DNA from 3 places in the Oceanisphaera sp. IT1-181 genome. Region 2 is predicted to be linked to each of the others. Evidence: riboswitches for the same ligand, from Rfam matches in the RefSeq annotation. Region 2 holds a riboswitch; each other region holds the start of a gene.

Region 1 (7,036 bases), 100 kb from region 2:
GTAGACGAAGGCATCTTCAGACCAGAAGACGTAGGTTAATAAGCCAATGGTGGTCAGCAAGATAGTCAAAATATAATTGGCCATATAGCCGTTTTGCAGCACCCGCGTTTGCTTATCGGCAATCCACACTAGGCCTTGCATAATGTGTTCATAGCCACGCTCAGGCCCATAAGCCAAGAAATCGATGGCACTGCTTAACGGCTCGCGAACCTTATTCCAGTAGCAATATAAGAGTGCGCCGCACAATAACGCCACACCGCTCAGCAATAACGGAAGATTGAAACCGTGCCATAACGCCAGATCCAGCTCGACGCTAGCGCCGCCGTTAATGGCCGCGATTGACGCCTGTAATAATGGAGAAACCAAGCTGGGCATTAAGCCAAATAGCAGGCTAAGCAGCGCCAACACCGTGAAGCCTAAGCGCATCGACCAGTGCGCTTCTTCCGGTGTTCGGGGTGTGACTTTATAAGGGCCATAAAAGGGCTTAACGGCCACCAAGGCACTGGCCGCCACTATGCAAATAGCGGTAATCAAGCACAGCACAGTTAATAAAGCGGCCAGTTTAGTACTGCCTAAAGCACCACTAAACATCAGCTCCTTGGCGATAAAGCCAAACAAAGGCGGAATACCCGCCAATGACAGGGCGGCAAGAGTGGTAAACATCGCCGTGTGCGGCATATAGATGCGCAGGCCCGACAAGTCGCGTACATCTTTAGTGCCGGTGGAGTAATCCAAGGTGCCAGCGGCCATAAAGAGCGCGCCTTTATATAAGGCATGGGCCAGCAAGAATACCATGGCCGCTTCTAGCGCATGAGGCGTGCCGATGCCAATCAGCATGGTCAAAGTACCCAGCGCCATGACAGTCGAAAAGGCCAAGATACGTTTAAGATCGGTACTGCACACCGCCATAATGGCGCCCACCGTCATAGTCACGCCGCCAAATAACGACAGCGTAGTAGTCCAGACTTCATGGCCGGCCATCATGGGTTGTAAGCGCGCCATTAAATAAATGCCGGCTTTTACCATGGTCGCCGAGTGCAAGTAAGCACTCACCGGAGTGGGGGCCGCCATGGCATTAGGCAACCAAAAATGAAACGGCGTTTGTGCTGATTTAGTAAAGGCGCCCAGCAGTATCAAGCCCATCATGGCGATAAACAGCGGGTTGTCTTGTAATGAGGTGCCTTGGGCCAATAGCTCGCTGAGCTCAAAACTGCCGCCTATATGGCCCAGTAAAATCAAGCCGGTCATCAAGGCAAGACCACCCGCCACGGTAATAAAAAAGCCCTGCAAGGCGGCCTTGCGGGCTTTTTCTTGTTCGTGATTAAAGCCGATCAGCAAATAGGAGGTAAAGCTGGTCAGCTCCCAAAATACAAACATGGCAATCAAGTTGCTGGATAATACCAAGCCCAACATCGCCGCCATAAAGGCCAGCAAATACATCAATAACTTATGAATATCTCGGTGGCCTTGTAGATAACGGCCCGCATAAATAAAGATAAAAGTACCAATGCCGGTGATCAGCAAGGCAAACATCAGGCTTAGGCCATCGACCATTAAGCTCAGATTAATATTGAGACTGGGTATCCAAGAATAATGATAATGCAGCGTTTCGCCTGCGGTCACCGCCGGCCAAAACGTTAAAAAATAGCCAAACAATGCCGCCGGCAGTACCGACAGGCACCAACCAATCTTCGCGCCCATAATGCGAGACAGTTGTGGCACCAGAAAGGCTAAAATAAAGCCCGATAAAATGGCAACAAGCATAGGAAAATGCCTCCTTTCCTTGCCTGTTCAGGCAATAGAATAAGCTAAAAATAGGGAAGAGATAACACTGGGCAGAGGCTATAGTTAGAAGCTATTTCGATTATTTATCAATAAGCTTATCAATCAGTTAATCGATTATTTTTATATTATTATGGCGATCGATACTACAAGTCGACCTAGTAAAACGCAAGCAGGCCACAGTTTTTTCGCCCGCTTGATAACGTTAATTGAGAGATTGATCTAAGTATTCACCAACTCTATATGCAATAGCGATTCCAATATTTTATTTATGGTACAAGTCGGGTCGGGCCTATTTTGGTAGCGAAAAAATGCTCCACCGGACCTCGGCCTTGGCCGATACGCACTAAACTGCCAGCCAAAATCGCCTGATCGATATAGTGCTTAGCCCGCTCTACGGCTTCTTCTAAGCTAAAACCTTGACCTAAATAACTGGCCAGCGCCGCCGATAAAGTACAGCCAGTGCCGTGGGTATTCGCCGTCATAATGCGCGGCGTATCGAAGCAGCGCACTTGACCACCCATTAATAACCAGTCTGGGCTACGCGCTTCTTGTTGCAAGAAGCCGCCTTTGATTAATACCGCCTTACAATCCAACTGCTGTAAACCGGCAAATAAGGCTTCTACGTCAGACAAATACTCAGGAATCGCCACCCCCAATAAAGCCGCCGCTTCCGGTAAGTTAGGCGTGATCACATCCGCCAACGGCAGCAACTCGGTGCGCAAGCAATGCACCGCATCGTCCGCCAGCAACATGTCGCCATTGGCGGTCACCATCACAGGATCCACCACTAAATGCTGGGGCTGATAACGGCGCAACGCCGCCGCTACTGTGCGAATGGTTTCGCTATCACCGAGCATGCCTACTTTCACCGAAGTAATGGCCAAATCGCTGAATACCGCGTCTAATTGCGCTTGGATCATGGCTTGCGGCGTTGGGTGTACTGCGGTCACGCCTTGAGTATTTTGTGCAGTGAGGGCCGTTATCACAGAGCAGGCGTAACCGCCGGTGGCAGAAATGGCTTTAATATCCGCTTGAATACCCGCGCCACCGCTGCTGTCTGAGCCGGCAATGGTGAGGACTATTGGTTTTTGGTGATGTGGCTTTTGGTGATGAGGTTTTTGCTTATTTGCTGCATTAGCAGAGAACTGAGTGGACATTTATTAAGCTCCTTCGGGCGAAGGACTTGCAGGTAAAGTGGCACTTACCCGTTAGTTTCCTACGCCAGCATTAACTGGATCAGGTACAGCGGGTCCGGCATCTACCGTCTCAGCACTTAGGTTTTTGACCAAGGCTCCCCGACTAACAATGGTTGGATAATAGCGACCTACACCTTGAAAAGAAAGCCGTACGCTTTACGCCATACGCGGTAAGTCATACATAAAGAAACACCGAACCAACCGGCTCGGTGCTTTGTTGTTAACGTAACGCGTATAACGTACGGCGTGCAGCTGTCAGTTAATGCGCTTGATCCCAGTTATCGCCGTCGCCGGCTTCAACCAGTAATGGCACATCAATACTGGCCGCATGCTCCATGAGATCGCAGATCTGCTGTTTAAACTCTTCGACTTTATCTTCACGAATTTCAAACACCAACTCATCGTGTACTTGCATCAGCATGCGCACTTCACCGTCGGCTTGGCTCTTTAACCAAGCCGCGACCTTGATCATGGCTTTCTTGATGATATCGGCGGCGGTTCCCTGCATTGGCGCGTTGATCGCGGCACGTTCGGCGCCTTTACGGCGCGCACCGTTTTTAGCGTTGATCTCAGGCAAATATAAGCGACGACCAAACAAAGTCTCCACGTAGCCTTTATCTGCGGCCAGAGCGCGGGTGTCTTCCATGTATTTGAGCACGCCTGGGTAGCGCTCAAAGTAAATATCCATATAAGCCTGAGACTCATGGCGCGCAATACCTAACTGGCGAGACAAACCAAAGGCACTCATGCCATAAATCAAACCAAAGTTAATGGCCTTGGCCCGACGACGCTGCTCGGTAGTTACGCTGTCGAGCGCCACGCCAAACACTTCCGCCGCGGTGGCCTTGTGGATATCCAAGCCTTGGCCGAAGGCATCGAGCAGGCCTTTATCTTTGGAGAGGTGCGCCATGATGCGCAGTTCAATTTGCGAGTAATCCGCCGCCACCAACTTATAGCCTGGCTCGGCAATAAAAGCTTGGCGAATGCGCCGCCCTTCGGTCGTACGAATCGGAATATTTTGTAAGTTAGGATCCGAGGACGACAAGCGACCAGTCGCCGCATTGGCCTGATGATAGGAGGTATGAATGCGCCCACTGTGCTGATTCACCATCAATGGCAGCTTGTCCGTGTAAGTGGACTTGAGCTTGCTTAAGCCACGATATTCCATCAATAACTTAGGCAGCGGATAATCCAGCGCCAGCTCTTGCAGCACTTCTTCTGCCGTTGAAGGCGCGCCCTTAGGCGTCTTTTTCAAAATCGGCAGTGCCAGCTTGGTAAACAGGATTTCACCCAACTGCTTAGGCGAGCTTAAGTTAAAGGGTTCGCCCGCTAATTCATGAGCTTGTAGCTCTAGTTCTTTCAGACGCTTGGCAATTTCATCGCTTTGGATGGCCAGCAGCTTGCTGTCTATCTTAACGCCTGTGTACTCCATCTCAGCCAAAATCGGCACTAATGGCATTTCAATGTCGGTAAATACGCTTTGCAGCTCAGGCTCGGCGGCCAGTTGTTCGGCTAAATGATGGTGCAAGCGCAGCGTTATGTCTGCGTCTTCTGCCGCATAAAATGCCGCTTCTTCTAAGGGAATTTGATTAAACGTCAGCTGCTTAGCACCCTTGCCGGCAATGGCCTCAAAGGGCGTGGTGGCGTGATTTAAGAAGAAATTAGCCATGCTGTCCATGTCGTGACGCGTTTGTACCGAGTTCAGTACATAAGACTCCAACATGGTATCCAGCCCAATGCCACGCATCTGAATATCGTGATTTTTCAATACATTGGCATCGTACTTTAAATTCTGACCCAATTTAATCGGCAGCTCGGCTTCTAGCAGCGGCTTTAACGCCGCCAATACCACGGCTTCACTCAACTGCTCCGGCGCATCTAAATAATCATGGCCAAAGGGCACATAGGCCGCCTCTCCCGCCTCTACGGAAAACGACATGCCCACTATTCGTGCGTCGCGATAATTTAGGCTGGTGGTTTCGGTATCAAAGGCAAAATACGGTGCCTTGGCCAAGCGCCCTACCCAGTCTTGCAACTCGGCTTCGGTCAGAATGGTCTGATAATTCACGTCCATGGCCGGTGCCGCAGGCTTGGCGGATACCGCGGCAAGCTCTGGATCCAACTCGGCTAACAAATTACGAAATTCATATTCTTGATATAGCGCTTTTAGTGCTTCGGTATCCGGCGGGGTTTGCAGCAACTCGGCGGGGCCACAATGCAACTCCACATCGGTTTTAATGGTGGCCAAGGTATAAGATAAGTCCAAGATCTCTTTATGTTCGACAAACTTAGCGGCAAAGCTCTTAGATCCACGAAAGCCCAAATCCGCCACTTTATCGAGCTGAGCTGCAATCTGTTCAATCGAGCCCAAGCCCTGCAACAAGGCCAGCGCGGTTTTTTCACCTACGCCCGGCATGCCCGGAATGTTATCCACTTTATCGCCCACTAGCGCCAGCAGATCTATGATCAGCTCTGGCGGCACGCCAAACTTCTCGATCACACCATTGCGGTCCATAAACTCATTTTTCATGGTGTCCATTAACAGCACATGATCGGTGACCAACTGCGCCATGTCTTTATCGCCGGTGCTGATCACCACATCTAATTGCTGCTCGGTGGCTTGGCGCGCCAGCGTGCCGATCACGTCATCCGCTTCTACGCCAGACTCAATCAATAGCGGCAAGCCCATGGCTTTAATAATGTTGTGAATTGGTTCTATTTGGCTACGTAGATCGTCGGGCATGGAGGGCCGCTGTGCCTTATATTCCGAGTACAGATCGTCACGAAAGGTCTTACCTTTGGCATCAAACACCACTGTCACTTGCGAGTCGGGAAACTGCTTGTGCAGGCTGCGCAGCATATTAGTGACCACGCGAACTGCCCCACTGGGGCGGCCGTCACTGGTACGTAGATCCGCCTTTAAAGAGGCAAAATAGGCACGATAAAGATAAGAAGATCCATCAACTAGGATCAGAGGTTTACTGGGTAAGGCAGCCATGGTGTCGTTCTCGTTAATGCGTTACCTATTAGCATGCCACAGCCAGGCTGTTGACACCACGGCGAGCACTTTCTAGCCTGTGGATAAGTCTGTGCAAAGGCGATCTACACAAGATCTAGTCAAAAAACATTAGATCTTACTTATCAGACACTTAGAGAAAAATACTTGATCTGGCATTAAGATCTTGCAATGTGGAAATCTCTTTAGATGGCCTTGTGAATTATATGTAAGAGGTGAGGCGTAAATGGTGAGGTGCAAGATGATAAACATACTCAAACCTGCAAACTCAGTGTTTTACTGTTAGCTTTAGCCCTTCACTCTTTACACTTCTCTCCTCACGTTCACTTACAAGGAATAAGGTATGAAAAAAGTTGCCATTATTTTAAGCGGCTGCGGCGTGAATGACGGTTCTGAAATTCATGAAGCCGTGCTCTGCTTATTACACCTCACCAAACAGGGCGCGAGCTATCAATGCTTTGCGCCCGATAAACCCCAAGAGACTACCAATCATCTCACGGGAACATTAGACGCTGGCCAACAGCGCAATGTACTAACCGAAGCGGCGCGCATTGCTCGGGGCGAGATTAAACCGCTCACCGAGCTCAATGTGAGCGATTTTGATGCACTGCTGTTACCTGGCGGTTTTGGCGTGGCGAAAAACTTAAGTGACTTTGCCAGTCAAGGCACAGACATGCAGCTCGATGCCCAAGTGCAGGCGGCCTGCAAGTCGTTTGCCAGTGCCCGCAAACCCGCAGGCTACTGTTGCATAGCGCCCATCTTGATCCCGCGCGTTTATCCAGCTGGCGTGAAAGGCACTATCGGCACAGACACGGGCACCGCCGATGCTTTTATCGCCATGGGCGGCGAGCACATCGGCTGTGCGGTGACGGACGTAGTAGAGGATGCCCGTTATCAGGTGATCTCGACCCCCGCCTACATGCTAGCCAAAAACATTGCCGAGGCGGATATTGGTATCGGCAAACTAGTGAAACGCTTATTGGAGATGTAAGAGCAGCGCCCAGCACTAGGCGCCTAGCTAAGTTCAAAAGACTAGAAA
Region 2 (7,036 bases):
CCTCGTGATTAGTTTGGCGACGTTGTAGCTCTCGGTAGAGCACTATTCGTTGGCGAGGCGTGAGGCTTAAATTCTTGGAGGGGCAGACTGCCTCACAAAAACCACATTCAATGCACTTATCAATCAGCGGATCGGCGGCGGGTAAGGGTTTAAGGTTTTTAAGATGCGCTTGGGTATCTGCGTTAACAATCACGCCTGGGTTCAGAATGCCTTGAGGATCAAACAGTGCTTTTATCTGCTGCACTAATCGATAGCCGTCTTGCCCCCATTCCAACTCAACGAAGGGCGCCATGTTGCGCCCCGTGCCGTGCTCGGCTTTGAGTGAACCTTGATATTCCACGGCCACCAACTGAGTGACGGCTGCCATAAAATCACCGTAACGCTGGCGCTCAGTCTCGTTATCGAAGCCTTGAGTAAATACAAAGTGCAGATTACCGGCCAAGGCGTGACCGAAGATAATGGCCTCGTGATAACCGAACCGCTCGAAGAGGGCCGTTAACTTACGCACTGCCGCCGCTAAATGTTTCACGTGAAACGCTACGTCTTCAATTACTACAGTAGTACCGGTTTCACGTACCGCTCCCACCGCCGGAAACATGCCTTTGCGCATGGCCCACAGGTTAGCGCACAACTTGGTATCTTGCGTGAACGCTACCTGCTCAAGCAGTGTGAAGCTCTCAATGGCGGCCATTGCTTGAGCGCAGTTTTGCGCTAACTCGGCTTGAGTAGCGCCGTGTACTTCTATTAATAGCGCCGCTGCTTCTAAATCTAAGGTTTGAATAAAGTCGGGCATACCGGCCTGATTGGCAATGGAGCGCAGGGCGCGACCGTCCATTATCTCAACTGCCGCAACAGCAGTGTCGGCTAATTCGGTGACCGCCAAGCAGGTATTTTCAATATCGGCATACACCAAAAGGCAAGAGGCCTTAAAGGCATGATCGGGTACCGTGTTGTAACTAATGTCATTAATAAAGCCCAGCGTGCCTTCGGAGCCAATCATCAAGTGGGCCAGCATATCGAAGGGATCGGTAAAATCTAGCAGGGCGTTCAGGCTGTAGCCGGTGGTATTTTTTAATCGGTACTTGTGACGGATGCGCTCACTCAAGGCCGGGTTGGCTAACACTTGCTGATGCAATGCTTGTAAGCCACTGAGTAACTGCGGCTGCAACTGGGCAAAGCGCGCCTTGCTTAATTCGTCTCGGGTATCAAGATAGGTACCGTCGGCTAAAACTACACTTAAGCCCGCTAAGGTTTGATAGGAATTTTGGGCCGTGCCACAGCACATGCCAGAGGCATTATTAGCGGCGATGCCGCCAATTTTACAGCTATTGATAGACGCGGGATCTGGGCCTATCTTGCGCCCAAACGGTGCCAGATATTTATTGGCGTGTGCACCTATTACGCCTGGCTGTAAAGTAATGAGGTGACCGTTTTCACTCATGGTGTGGCCGCGCCAGTCATCGGTTAAGGTGATCAGTACCGAGTCGGAGATGGCTTGGCCCGACAAACTGGTGCCCGCAGCGCGAAAGGTGCAATGAATGGCGTGCTCGCTACATAGCTGAAGTACCTGAATAACTTCTGCGGTGCTGCTTAAGCGCAATACCATTTTAGGTAACAGTCGATAAAAGCTGGCGTCTGTGCCCAGTGCTAAGCACAGCGCAGGATCGGTAATAATACGCGCGGCGGGTAATATCTTGCGTAGCGCCGCCAGTAATAAAGTGTAACGAGATGCCATCAAAGTGCTTCCTTAGCTGTGGCTGTGCTTGCGTCTTATGATAAGGCCTGCTTATGATTTTGGCTTAACCGATTCTGGTATAAAAAGGTAAGCGTCAGTTTATTCTGATTTATCGACAACATCAGGTTAGGCTAGAGTAAGACACTAACTGTCGCGACTTTACTGTGCTACTTGAGCCTGTGTTGCTTGAGTGGCAGTTTTCTCTGATGGTATAACAAATATGATTTTTAACGAGGTTAACCGTGATTAAAACCGCCATTATCGGCTACGGCCAGTCTGCCAGTATTTTTCATTTACCTTTTATCGATAGCTTGGCGGACTTTGAACTGGTCGCCATTAGCACCTCTAAGCCAGAGCTGGCGGCAGAGGAATGGCCAAATGTCGCTGTGTACACTGATGTGGATCTGATGCTGGCCGAGTCCGGTGCAGAGCTAGTGGTGATCACAGCTCCTAACGAAGTGCACTACGAGTTAGGGCGCAAGGCCTTGAGCTTGGGGCTGCATGTGGTGATGGAAAACCCCACCGTGACTCAGCTGCATCAAGGTACAGAGTTAATGCGCTTAGCTGAAACTAATAACCTGTGCTTGATCCCATTTCATAACCGCCGCTGGGACAGTGACTTTTTAACGTTACGCAAATTACTGGCAGATGGCACCTTGGGCCCAATTCATGGTTTTGAATCCCACTTTGATCGCTTTCGCCCTCGGGTACGCGTAGAAACCCCAGGTGTGGGTGCCGGTATTTGGTTTGATTTAGGCGGGCATTTAGTCGATCAGGCGTTGGTGTTATTTGGTAAGCCACAAGCGGTGACGGGCCGTTGTTTATCGATGCGCCCAGGTGGCAAAGTGACGGACTACTTTCATGTGCTGCTGCATTATCGCGATAAAGAAGTGATTTTGCATTCCAGTCCCTATCATCCAGGACCGAGTTTGCGCTTTAAGTTACAGGGCGAACTGGGCTGCTATATTAAGCGTGGTTTTGATCCGCAAGAAGAGCGTCTGCAAAACGGCATAGTGCCGGACTCGCCATATTTAGCGAAAGAGGCGGAAGCGGACTACGGTATTTTCTATTCGGATGATGATGCACAAGTGATTGAGTCTGAGGTGGGTGGTTATCGTTATTTCTATCAAGCCACGGCCAAGGCAATTCGCGGCGAAGCGCCGCCACCTGTGACCATGCAAGACGCATTAGATGGACTTAATATTATTAATATTGCAGAAAAGAGCTCGGTAGAAGGTCGTACCTTGCCCTTAACGGCTACCAGCTTTAGAGAATAATCGTCTGCTGCTGGCTTAGTATTTTTTATAAAGAGTAAAGTGGTCGAATACTCTTTCTTTAAGTATCGACCCTACTTAACCTTACTCGGCAGTTTGGTCGGCATCTTCTTCAGCGCTAGGCTCTGCGCCATGGCGGCGTTGCAGGGCTAGGCCTTGCAAGAAGTTCCGCAAGAACTGGTCGCCACACGGTTTGAAGTGTTTATGGTCGGGTTTGCGAAACAAAGAAGTCAGCTCAGGCTTTCTTACAATAAATCCGGCCAAGGCCAGCAAGCTTAAAATATCATCTTCTTTTAGTTGCAAGGCGACGCGCAGCTTCTTAAAGACTTGGTTGTTCATCGGCTCGGCACCTTCAGTCTTAGGTGCAGGTCCACCTTCGCGTGGGCCTCTTTCTTGTAATACTAAGCCATCTAAAAAGCCCAATAGCTGCTCATTGCTGCAGCTGTGGTAGTTTTCATCTTCTTCTTTGGCGAGCAAGGCTAAAAACTGCGCTTCATCAATCTCAATACCACCTTGAGCAAACAGGGCGAGTGACTGAGCATCTTTTAAGTCCAGTGAGTAGCGCACGCGGCGTAAAATATCGTTATTAGTCATATTATTTTGGCTCCACTTTTTTAGCTTCTTCTGGCTTATCTTCGGCTTTTTTCACGCGAATTTTTTCACCGTCTACTTCGATACCGTTCAAACTCTTGATGGCGGCTTTAGCTTGAGCAGGGTTTGGCATAAAGGCAAAACCAAAACCTTTTGAGTTATTGGTATTAGGATCCATAACCAGATGGAAGTACTGCACTAAGCCGTAAGGGGCGAGCAGTGCTAAGATTTTTTCTTCGGTAGTGAGGCGAGATAAGCCTCGGATCATAATCTTCATGGATTCTCCAAAATAATATGTTGGCGCCTTATCTTAAGATGATAAGCCGTTCATTAAGTGGTTGTTTATAAAATGGGCTGGCATAAGCCTGAATGCTTAATGCAAGGGGTCGCGAGTGTAGCAGTTTGTCTGGCTAACGTCTGCCTGCTTATGCCTGACTATTTAGAGGATAGCACCGAGATTGGCGTCCATAAAAAAGCCGACCTTTACGGGCCGGCTTGTGATCATTTTACGTGTTAACCGTGTGACGTCATGGTTTAAAACTAACTTTCTAAACTGCGAATACGTTGGCGCAAGATAGAAAAATCAAAGGTCTGGCGGTTAGGCATAAACTGCAATAACACAGAGACCAGCACAGGTACTAAGCTCGCCAGTAAGAATGACTCCAATAGATATTCGATTGGCGCACCAGGGGCTGGGAACAGCCACAGGCCTGCGATTAAGCCGGCGGCGGTGCTGAGCACGGCGTTATAAGCCTGATAACGAGCGCTATAAAAGCCAAAGAACACCGGGAAGGCCGCGGCGCAACATAAGAGATCGGCCAATAAGAACAGATACAAGACGCTAAAGCCTTGAGACGCCACTATCAATACCGGAATAGAGATCAATACTATCAACCAGCGGGATAAACCCAGCAGGCGGTTGGCGCTAAAATCCGGTAACAGACGGCGCAAGTCCACCACTATCATGCTGGAAATACCGCTGATGGTGGAGTCGGCGCTGCTCATAATCAAGGCTAGGCCAAAGGGCAATAAACCGATGGCAAACCACAACGGAATGTTAGACAGCAGCACATCAAACACGGCTACCGAGCCATCACCTGCTAAGCCTAAGCCCACGAAGGCTAAGCCGAATAGGCCCATGATAAAGATAAAGATGAAGCTCAAGATACCGCTGACGATAAAGCCATTACGAATGGCTTTATTATCTTGAGCGGCAAAAATACGCTGCCAAGTGCCTTGGTAAAAAAGCCCGGTTAACACTACCGCAATAAAGAAGGTGAGGCCGGATTTAAAGCCACCCATATCAAAGGGATTGAGTAGCTCTGGCGCTTTTTCTTTGAGGCCGGCGATAGTGGGCCCAATGCCGCCCACCGCTTGCCAGCCAAACATAATCAGCAGTAATAAAAACGGCAGTATTACTATGATCTGTAGGCGGTCGGTAAAAATGGTGACGCGCAGGCCGCCGTATAAGGTGTAGAGCAGGGTGGCCAACATTACGATAGAAGCAGTAGCCCACAAAGGCACGGGTGCCAGCAAACTTACCATTTTAGCGACGGCGGTGAGGCCTGCGGTCAGTGAGATAAACATGTAGAACATCATGATCACCATCACGAAGCCATACATGGTTTTACCGTAGCGATGCAGCACAAATTCAGTGAGGGTGTGGCCTTCTGGGATCAGCTCGCGCAGCCTTTTACCTAAGGGGATCATCATAAAGCGGGGCGCAAGTGAGCCCAGTGCATAGCCGATCACCGCCCCTATGCCGCCCCACGTGGCGGCTTCTGCCGGGCCAAATAATATCCAAGCGCCGAGCGTGGTGGCTAATAATGTCAGCATAGTGGATATGCCGTTTTGACTATTGCGAGCCACGACAAAGTCTTCGATATTGTCTTGCTGGCGGCGCGCATAATAGAGGCCTGGAATAGCAAACATGGCGGCAAATAAGCAGAGCCATAAAATGGCTTCGGTAGTGCTGAGTAGCATGTATTCTCCCTTTGCCAAAAGGCAAACATGATTAACATCGTCAGTCATTGACGGTTATATGGGCGATAGTATGCCGGGTAACAACGGTCGCAGAGGTGGGGAGTGAGGGTAAGTCAGTTCCTTCCCTTCGCCGGCATTATCCGGATCAGGTTCTAAGGGTTACCGCTGCAAGTAGCGGAATCTCAGCCAAATTGGGTGTAATTTCTACACCTTAGGCTCCCCCAGGAATGACAATGAGAGTAAGAATAAAAGTGACGCTTGTCAAACATTGGACTTACGTGAGGTGGGAGGTAGAGGCCGCTTTAGCTGGCCGATGGCACGTAGCGGCATAAAGTGATCAAACAAGATGATATTTCCAAACCAAGCTCCTGACATACGTCAGAATGACGGCGAAAAAAAGCCCCGAGCTTGGCTCAGGGCTTTTTATCTAGGTTGGTGCTTATCGTTTTGCTGCGCAAAACCGGCCGGATAAATCGGCCTCTACGGTATTAGCTAGGCGCTACTTCACCATCCAGCTGATGGTTTCACCGGCACGGATGGGCACCAACTCTTGACCACCTAAGGGCAGGGTGGCGGGCACAGACCAGGTCTCTTTCACCAAGGTAATGGTGTCTGAGTTGCGTGGCAGGCCGTAAAAGTCTGGGCCGTTATGGCTGGTAAAGGCTTCCAGTTTATCCAGAGCACCCGCTTCTTCAAATACTTCTGCATACAGCTCAACGGCGGCGTGCGAGGTATAAGCGCCAGCGCAACCACAGGCGGTTTCTTTATTTTGCTTAAAATGCGGCGCCGAGTCGGTACCGATAAAGAATTTCTTATTACCACTGATGGCTGCGCGCACTAACGCTTGCTGATGGGTGTTGCGCTTTAAAATCGGTAAGCAGTAATAGTGCGGACGAATGCCACCCACCAGCATGTGGTTACGGTTAAACATCAAGTGATGCGTGGTAATGGTAGCCGCTACGTTATCACCGGCTTGCTCCACAAACTTAACCGCGTGCTCGGTAGTAATGTGCTCGAGTACGATTTTCAGCTGAGGAAAATCGCGCACTACGTCGGGCAAGATAGTCTCAAGAAACACCTTCTCGCGGTCGAAAATATCCACGCTGGCGTCGGTCACTTCGCCGTGCACCAACAACAAGATGCCGGTTTCTTGCATCACATCCAACACTGAGTAAATATTCTTCACGTCAGTTACGCCGGAGTCCGAGTTGGTGGTGGCACCCGCTGGATACAACTTGCAGGCCACGATTTTACCGCTGGCTTTGGCGCGCCGGATCTCTTCTGGATCTGTCTTATCGGTGAGGTACAAGCTCATCAAAGGTTCAAACAGGCTGCCTGGTGGGCGCACTGCCGTTATCTTGTCGTAATAGGCCAGCGCCAGCTCGGTAGTAGTGGCGGGCGGCAAAAGATTAGGCATTACTAAAGCGCGGCCTAAATAACGGCTAGCATCAGC
Region 3 (7,036 bases), 1.1 Mb from region 2:
TATATGGTGGCTGTGCTTTGCTACTGCTGGGCCTGTCTAGCCTCAGTTATCTGGTATTGATAAGCGTGTATAACCCTTGGTGGGGCGGGGCTGAGATAAGTGACATTCGGCTATTTAATATGCTGCTGCCCGCTTATGGTGGCCCCGTGTTGCTGGCATTAGCACTGGCGATAATGCTCAATCGTTTCCCTCAATTGCTACCAAAATCGGTGGCGATCAGACAGTGGGCATTGGTGGTAGCGGGAGGGGCCTTTATGTTGTTTAGCGCCCTTGAAATACGCCAGCTCTGGCGCGGCAGTGATATGGAGCTTTGGTCTGGCCTGAATAGCGGAGAGCTCTATACCTACTCAGTGGTGGGCATGCTGTACGCCATTATTGGCATTACTTATGCCACTAAAAAAGGCTATCCGCTGATTTATAAAGCCGGCATGATTTTATTGGGGCTGGTGATCGCCAAGATTTTCTTAATCGATATGGACGGCCTGCAAGGCCTGTGGCGTGTGTCCGCCTTTATGGGCTTAGGCTTGGCGTTATTAGGCTTGGCATGGATGCACCAAAAAGTGCAGCGGGCAGCAGGCTTGGTGAAGGGGGATGGGTAAAGAGTGAAGGGGACGACATAAACAAACGCCTAGCACCAAGCGCCGGGCTAAAAAGAAACATGGTTGTTGTAGGCGAACGCTTGCTCTCGCATTGCGCCGCAGGCGGAACGGTTTCAGACAGTAAAGAGGAAAAGGTAGCGCTAACCACCAAGCTAAAAGACCAGCCCGTCTTTTGTAGCCACCTGCTTTAGCTCATGAGTTGTGCTGATGTACGTCTCACAACAAAAAAGCCGCCCTCAATGAGTGCGGCTTTTGTTATTTCTTGCGCAGCGTATACAGGCTGATTATTTAGAACGAATACTTGGTGGTCAGGCCAAACATGCGTGGTGCGCCTTGCTGTACATACTGCTCCGTGATGTAGCCTTTACGCGGGTCGTTCGGGAACTCAAAGCCACGTACCGCATATTCTTCATCGGTGAGATTTTTGCCCCACAAGGTCACAGTCCAGTTATCTAACTGATAACCAAAGCGCGCATTGAGCAGTGCATAGGCGTCCGAACGGGCGTTATGACTGTCGGAGAAATAAAACGCCTCTTTACCTTCCACATCTAAGCCTGAAAACCAGCCGCTGCCATGATCAAAGCTCACGCCAAGCGCAAATTGGTATTCGGGAGCGTGTGCCGCGTCGCGGCCATCAAAGTTGGCACCGGGCTCTTTTAACTCGGTTTGTAGCAAGCCTAGGCTGGCGTGCAAACGCACGGCGTGCGTCGCTTGCCACTGAGCTTGGGCTTCTAAGCCGTAGCTATAGGCTCGATCGGCATTGGCTGTGTAATCTACGTATTCACTGGAGTTATCTGGGCGCACCACTGTGCGTGAGCCATTAATTTGCGCGTCGTCTCTTTGCTGAAAGAACACCGCCACTTGGGTGTGTAAGCTGTCGTCTAACAAGTTATGTTTGGCACCTAACTCGTAGTTCCACAGGGTTTCGGAATCAAAATTGCGCAGTGTGTCAGGCAACTTGCCGTTAGAGTTATAGCCGCCCACCTTGTAGCCACGAGCGATCAAGCCATAGAGCATTTGGGTCTCGCTGGTTTGGTATTCCAGCGCCATGCGCCCACCCCATAATAGTTCGGTGGGCTTGCTGCGGTTGCCGTCACTGTCGCTATAGAGGGTATTATCTTCTTCTAAGCGCAGGCCGTTGATCCAGGTAAGCTTGTCGGTCAGCCCGGTGGAGAGTTCGCCGTAACCCGCATAGCGGTTCGCGTCATACTCACTGGTAAAGGTGCTCGGCAGATAGGTGTAATCGCGGGTTAAATCTGAGCTGCGATGAAAATAATATAGGCCGCCGGTCCAGTCGGTGCTGTCGTTAAATAGCCGAGACTCTTCGGTGGAAATAAAGCGCACATCGACGGTGGCACCGCGCTCGTCCCTTTGGTAATTATCGGTGGCGCTGTAGGTGTCAGGGTGTAGGCTTGGATAGGTCCAGTCTACGTCAAAACCATATTCTAGATCGCTCTTATTGACGCTGATGGATGTTTCCTGAATAAAGTTCTCATTGCCATACCAAGTCGTTTTACCCGACAGTGCCAGCGTTTCTTGGCGGTCGTGGCCTGGGTTATCCGATAAGGTATGGCGGGTATTATCCAGAGAAAAGGCGTCATAACCGTTATCAACATTGGCGTAAAAGGCGGTGAGGTCTAAGTCCAAATCTTCACTGACGGCAATGCGAAACTTAGTGCGCAGCAGGGTTTCATCAATATTGTTAGTGTCGTCGCGATTTAGGTAATCGTTTTTCACAAAACCATCGCTGGTATTGCGCTGGGCGGCAACGCGATAGGAGACATTGTCGCTAATAGGCCCGCCTACGGCCGCCGCTAAGTTCTGGGTGTTGTACTCAGCCACCGTCAGTTCCACATCACCTGTTAAGGTGTCGGTAGGCTCATTGGCGCTAATGTTGATTAGGCCAGCCAAGGCGTTGGCGCCATACAAACTACTTTGTGGGCCACGCAGCACTTCTACCTGTTTAGTGTCCAGCAAGGTGGCACCTAAGGTCATGGCGCTCATGTCTATGCCATCGACCAACACACCTACCGAAGGATTAACTGCACCAATAAACTGGCTGCGCTCGCCCACACCGCGGATCTGGTAATATTTGCCGCGCGAGGCACCGGCGCTCAAGTTTACGTTAGGCGTTTGCGCCAATACGTCTTCAAGATGATTGTTGCCGGGCTTATTGAGCTCAGCTTCATCAATCACGCTTACGCTGGCCGCAGTTTCTTGCAGGCTGTCATCACGAAAGCTGGACGTAACGGTGGTGGTGTCTAGGGTATAAACCTCAGCCGCGACTGCATAAGTCGGTAACGCGGCCATTAGGCCTAAAGCCACGGCTGAAGATACCGCTGAGGGTAAAAAAGGTAATTTTGGCATTTCAAGTCTCCGCATAGATCTATAGGTTATAGATACGAAAACCGGGTAACGACGAGAGCAGGCAGGTGAGAGCAGAGCAAAGCGTTGCGGCTTCCTATTCCTACGCCGGTATTAGCCGGATCAGGTTCAAAGGGTTCGCGTCTGCGCATCTCAGGCAATCGTAACTGCCACCCCTTAGGATATGACTTATGGTTATAAGTCAGTCTGCATTATACCTATTTAGGCATTAAGGTCGAGATTTATACAGCAAAGCTGTTGTTCCTCTGCGACGGGGCCTTAACAAAAGGGGCCTCAACAAAAAAGCCGCGCTCTAGTGAGCGCGGCTGGTGACTGAATTCATCTTTCTGTATCAGCTTTATTTAGGTGCCTGTTTGTTTTCAGCATTTGTTACTTTAAACAACGCCCTCTAGGTTCATCGCTCTCATGCAGCACCACATCCGAGTGCAGAAATTGCGCCGCGTCTGCTGAATCCGTCACTTTAGTGGCGCTGCGCTCTAGCATCTCAGCTTCAAACTCGCCTAACACGCGGTTGCGAATGCCTGCATCGCGCCAGTTCGATTGTGGCCGGCAGCTTCTGACAATAATGCGTGCCAGTGATAATGCATCGAGCAACGCTTGGTTAGCGCCTTGCCCTTTAAACGGGCTCATGGGGTGCGCCGCATCGCCAAGCAATGTAATGGGACCTGCGCTTGCCAATAATTCTGGCGTGAGTAAGGCGCGGTCATACACCGGATAGCCAGAAATTTGTGCATCCTGAGTGGCTGCCAAAATCTGCGGAATGGGCGAGTGCCACTGGGTGCGCTTGCAGGCTTCTGCCTTTAGCGCTGCAGTGCCTTGGGCACTCAAGGCTCTAGCTTCGTTTTCTGCCATAGGAAAGCTTAATTGCCACATCACAGAATCGGCGTCGTAGGGCATGATATAAATACGCTCATGGCCATTGGCGGTTTGAAATACCGTAGCAGAGTCCAGTAAATCACTGTCTACGCCTTCAAGCGCACTTAATGGGCAGATCCCTAAGATCACCATGCAATCCAAATAACGCAGGGAGCTTATGTCGTGCCCCAAAGCTAAGTGGCGAACGACACTTCTAATACCATCGGCACCCACCACCAAGTCCGCTTTGGCGCTTTGTATTTGTCCGTTCACCTCAAAGCTCAGCTCAACGCCTTTATCAGTCTCTTTAAAGTCGACCAACTGATGGCCCCATTTTACGCAGCTGTGTGTATTTGGGAGTTCATTCAGGTGGGCACCCAATTGTTCCAGCAGCGCTAAGCGCAAAGACTGACGGGCGATATGCACGTTAGTGCGCTTAGGCGCAGAAGTGCTATCTGAGTGCAGCCACTTTCTCATGCCCCATTCGCCAAGCACTTTGCCGTCAGTGGTGTGTACCACATGGCGAGTAGACACCACGCCCTTATCGAGAGAGAAAATACCTAAGCCTTCGATGGCTTTGCTCGCTTGTTGCAAGGTGAGGCCATAACCCTGAGAGCGAGCTTCAAAGCCACTATCGCGCTCATAAAGGGTGAACGGAATGCCACGGTGTAAACAGGCCACCGCCAATGCTACGCCGCCAATGCCGCCTCCAATGATCGCCACAGTTGGATAGTTTTCTGTATCGGCTACCGGTGGGGTAAGAGCCGCGATCAGTCCAGATCCGCCACAGTTTGGGCATGAAGATAAGTGTGCTTTAGGGAGAGCAGGAGCCGTGCCGCCGTTCTTTTCAAACTGCGCTAGCGCTGCCTGATAGCTGAGCTTCACTTTCTTGCGGATCTTCTGACTGATCCGGCCGCGCCCCTGACACTTAGGACAAGGCGCCCAGCTGGCTGCTGCAGAACTCTCTACTTCATTCTCTGTTTCGATAGGTAACTTGATGGGTTGGCCCTCATAAGAAAAGCTTAAGCAAACTCTAATTGCGCTGGCGATTATAAGGCAGTAGCGACCACTTTCATTGCTTTAAAGCATGGTTTTGTTTTGTGCTCTGAGAAGATTTTTTCATTCGTCTTAATGGTACTGGCGATGTCAGTTTGGCAGACCATAGACTCCAATAACAAAAAAGGCCCCCAAAGGGGGCCAAAGGTACAACTAACGCTAAAGACTCAGGATTTTGCGGGAACTGCAGCGACACCGGCAGGACGGACAATGGGTTTCATTATCACGTAATAGCCCAACACGCTCACTACCAGCCCGACAAAGAACGCATAGTCGATGAGCACTAGGCTGCAGACGAAGGACAGACCGTAGACCAAGAAGGCCCGCAGGTTGTAATTGTTCTGATAAACGAAGGGTCCCAGAGGGTTATAAAAGTCGTCCACGTTTAACTGACCACGGCGCAACAGATAGAAGTCGGTCAGCATGATACCCGCTACCGGACCCAGCAAACCGGAAGTAATAACGCTGAACCACAGCAGGTTATCGGCAAACACCCAAGGCATCATCAGCAGGCCGATGGCACCGGAGATGGACACACCCTGGCCAAAAGTCAGTCTGGGGAAGACGTTCATCAGGATAAGAGCGGACGGCATCAGGTTGGCCACTGTGTTGGTGGACCACTGGGCAAAGGCGATGGTGATCATGCTCAGGATCAACACGATTGGCGAATTCATGGAGTTCAGTACGATTTCGATCGGGTCCCAAGTGCCGGTGAGGATACCGCCAATCATGCCCACCATCAGAATACCGGAGCCAATCACGATAAGGCCGGAGATCTGGGCGAAAAAGGGCTTGCGGTTACGGATAAAGAAATTCTTGCTGCTGTGGTCGCGAGAGCGCTCCAGCTTACGGGTCATATCCGGGCTGTTCAGACCCATGGTGATCCAGATGCCTGCGATAGCCATTACCGCGAACCAGAAAGATCCATCATTCAGCGAAGGTGCGGCCAGCACGTCACCGATGGTGGCGTTATTGTTATCCAGCAACCAGAAGGTAACCAGACCGATCAGTATGGTCAGCGCCGGAATGGCGACCCAGTCGAACTTGGCCATGGCTTTCATGCCATAGATGGCATTGACTACCTGCAGTACCCCGAAGATCAGGATAAGAATGGTGGTGTTGCTATAGCCTATCCACAACTCCAGTACCTTGCCAATGGCAACGGCCGCCACCCAAGTCTGAAAGCCAAACCAGAAACAGGCAGGAATGGCGCGAAAGGCTGCAGGGATCTTGGCGCCCTGATAACCGAAGCAACTACGGATATAAACGGTGAAGGGAATACCGTAACGCAGTCCAATATCACCAGCCAGAATCAGAATGGTCGTCACAATGGCATAGGCGGCCAGAATCGCACCTATGATAGTCCAAGGAGACAATCCAGGATACAACTGGGCCCCCATGGTGAAGGCTCCCATGTTGATGGTCATGCCCGCCCAGAGCATGGTGAAGTCCCAAATATTGATATCCCGGTCCTTATCCGTGGATGGCATTAGCTCGGGATTGTTCATTTTATGCACAGTCATGGATTACATCTTCCTATTGGTGTTCCGCGACAATTGTTATCAACCCTTATGGGGGGTTGACATGATTGTCATGAAAAGACTCATTTAAAACAAAACCTACAGTTCATGTGAACAAATGTAACATGCCAGAGTTAACAATCTACATATTATTGTTAACAATACTGGGCGGTGCGATCTGTGTCACATAAAGGCTTTCGTGCAACTACCTTGATGTGGATAAAATCAGCATTAATTAGCTTAATTAAGTTCATTAGTAGCATACGAAAAATGGAGTCATGAGTATTAGAAGGGCACGGAAGATGTACGCTAGGCAAGTCAATACCTGCTCAGATAGAAAGGATGTATGTCGGTTGGGCGGGGTGATGCTAGTAGGAGATGGTGCAGTTTTAGCTATTCATAACATTATCACGCTACCTTCAGAAAAAGCCGCACTCTAATGAGCACGGCTTTCTATTTGCGCTTTAATTTTTAGTGTGTGTCTTCAGCTCGTGGCTTAATTCAATACATGGGCCACCCATAAGCGAGCATACATTCCGGGAAGAGTAGTGATGCCGGCGGTGGCGTAACGCAGCTCGCCTTTGTAAGCGACCATTAGCGTGGGCGTGACTCTAATGCCCA

What was found. Region 2 has a riboswitch for thiamine pyrophosphate ahead of R0134_RS15675 (sodium:solute symporter family transporter). Riboswitches for the same ligand answer to the same signal wherever they lie in the genome.
Region 1: another riboswitch for thiamine pyrophosphate. It lies ahead of thiD (bifunctional hydroxymethylpyrimidine kinase/phosphomethylpyrimidine kinase); the one in region 2 lies ahead of R0134_RS15675 (sodium:solute symporter family transporter).
Region 3: another riboswitch for thiamine pyrophosphate. It lies ahead of R0134_RS10955 (TonB-dependent receptor); the one in region 2 lies ahead of R0134_RS15675 (sodium:solute symporter family transporter).

Annotation. Positions count from the first base shown of each region.
Region 1 covers NZ_CP136856.1:3,422,364-3,429,399, forward strand. The annotation lists gene R0134_RS15225 (putative monovalent cation/H+ antiporter subunit A) at 1-1,764, opposite strand, end outside; gene thiD (bifunctional hydroxymethylpyrimidine kinase/phosphomethylpyrimidine kinase) at 2,052-2,942, opposite strand; TPP riboswitch at 2,982-3,093, opposite strand; gene polA (DNA polymerase I) at 3,241-5,979, opposite strand; gene elbB (isoprenoid biosynthesis glyoxalase ElbB) at 6,341-6,988, shown strand.
Region 2 covers NZ_CP136856.1:3,523,079-3,530,114, forward strand. The annotation lists gene R0134_RS15655 (FAD-binding and (Fe-S)-binding domain-containing protein) at 1-1,735, opposite strand, end outside; gene R0134_RS15660 (Gfo/Idh/MocA family oxidoreductase) at 1,978-3,012, shown strand; gene R0134_RS15665 (DUF1456 family protein) at 3,094-3,603, opposite strand; gene R0134_RS15670 (RNA-binding protein) at 3,605-3,877, opposite strand; gene R0134_RS15675 (sodium:solute symporter family transporter) at 4,141-5,583, opposite strand; TPP riboswitch at 5,689-5,816, opposite strand; gene pyrC (dihydroorotase) at 6,083-7,036, opposite strand, start outside.
Region 3 covers NZ_CP136856.1:2,454,578-2,461,613, reverse strand. The annotation lists gene R0134_RS10960 (DUF2339 domain-containing protein) at 1-599, shown strand, start outside; gene R0134_RS10955 (TonB-dependent receptor) at 888-2,966, opposite strand; TPP riboswitch at 3,047-3,151, opposite strand; gene R0134_RS10950 (NAD(P)/FAD-dependent oxidoreductase) at 3,354-4,562, opposite strand; gene R0134_RS10945 (cytosine permease) at 5,063-6,385, opposite strand; gene R0134_RS10940 (protein disulfide oxidoreductase) at 6,912-7,036, opposite strand, start outside.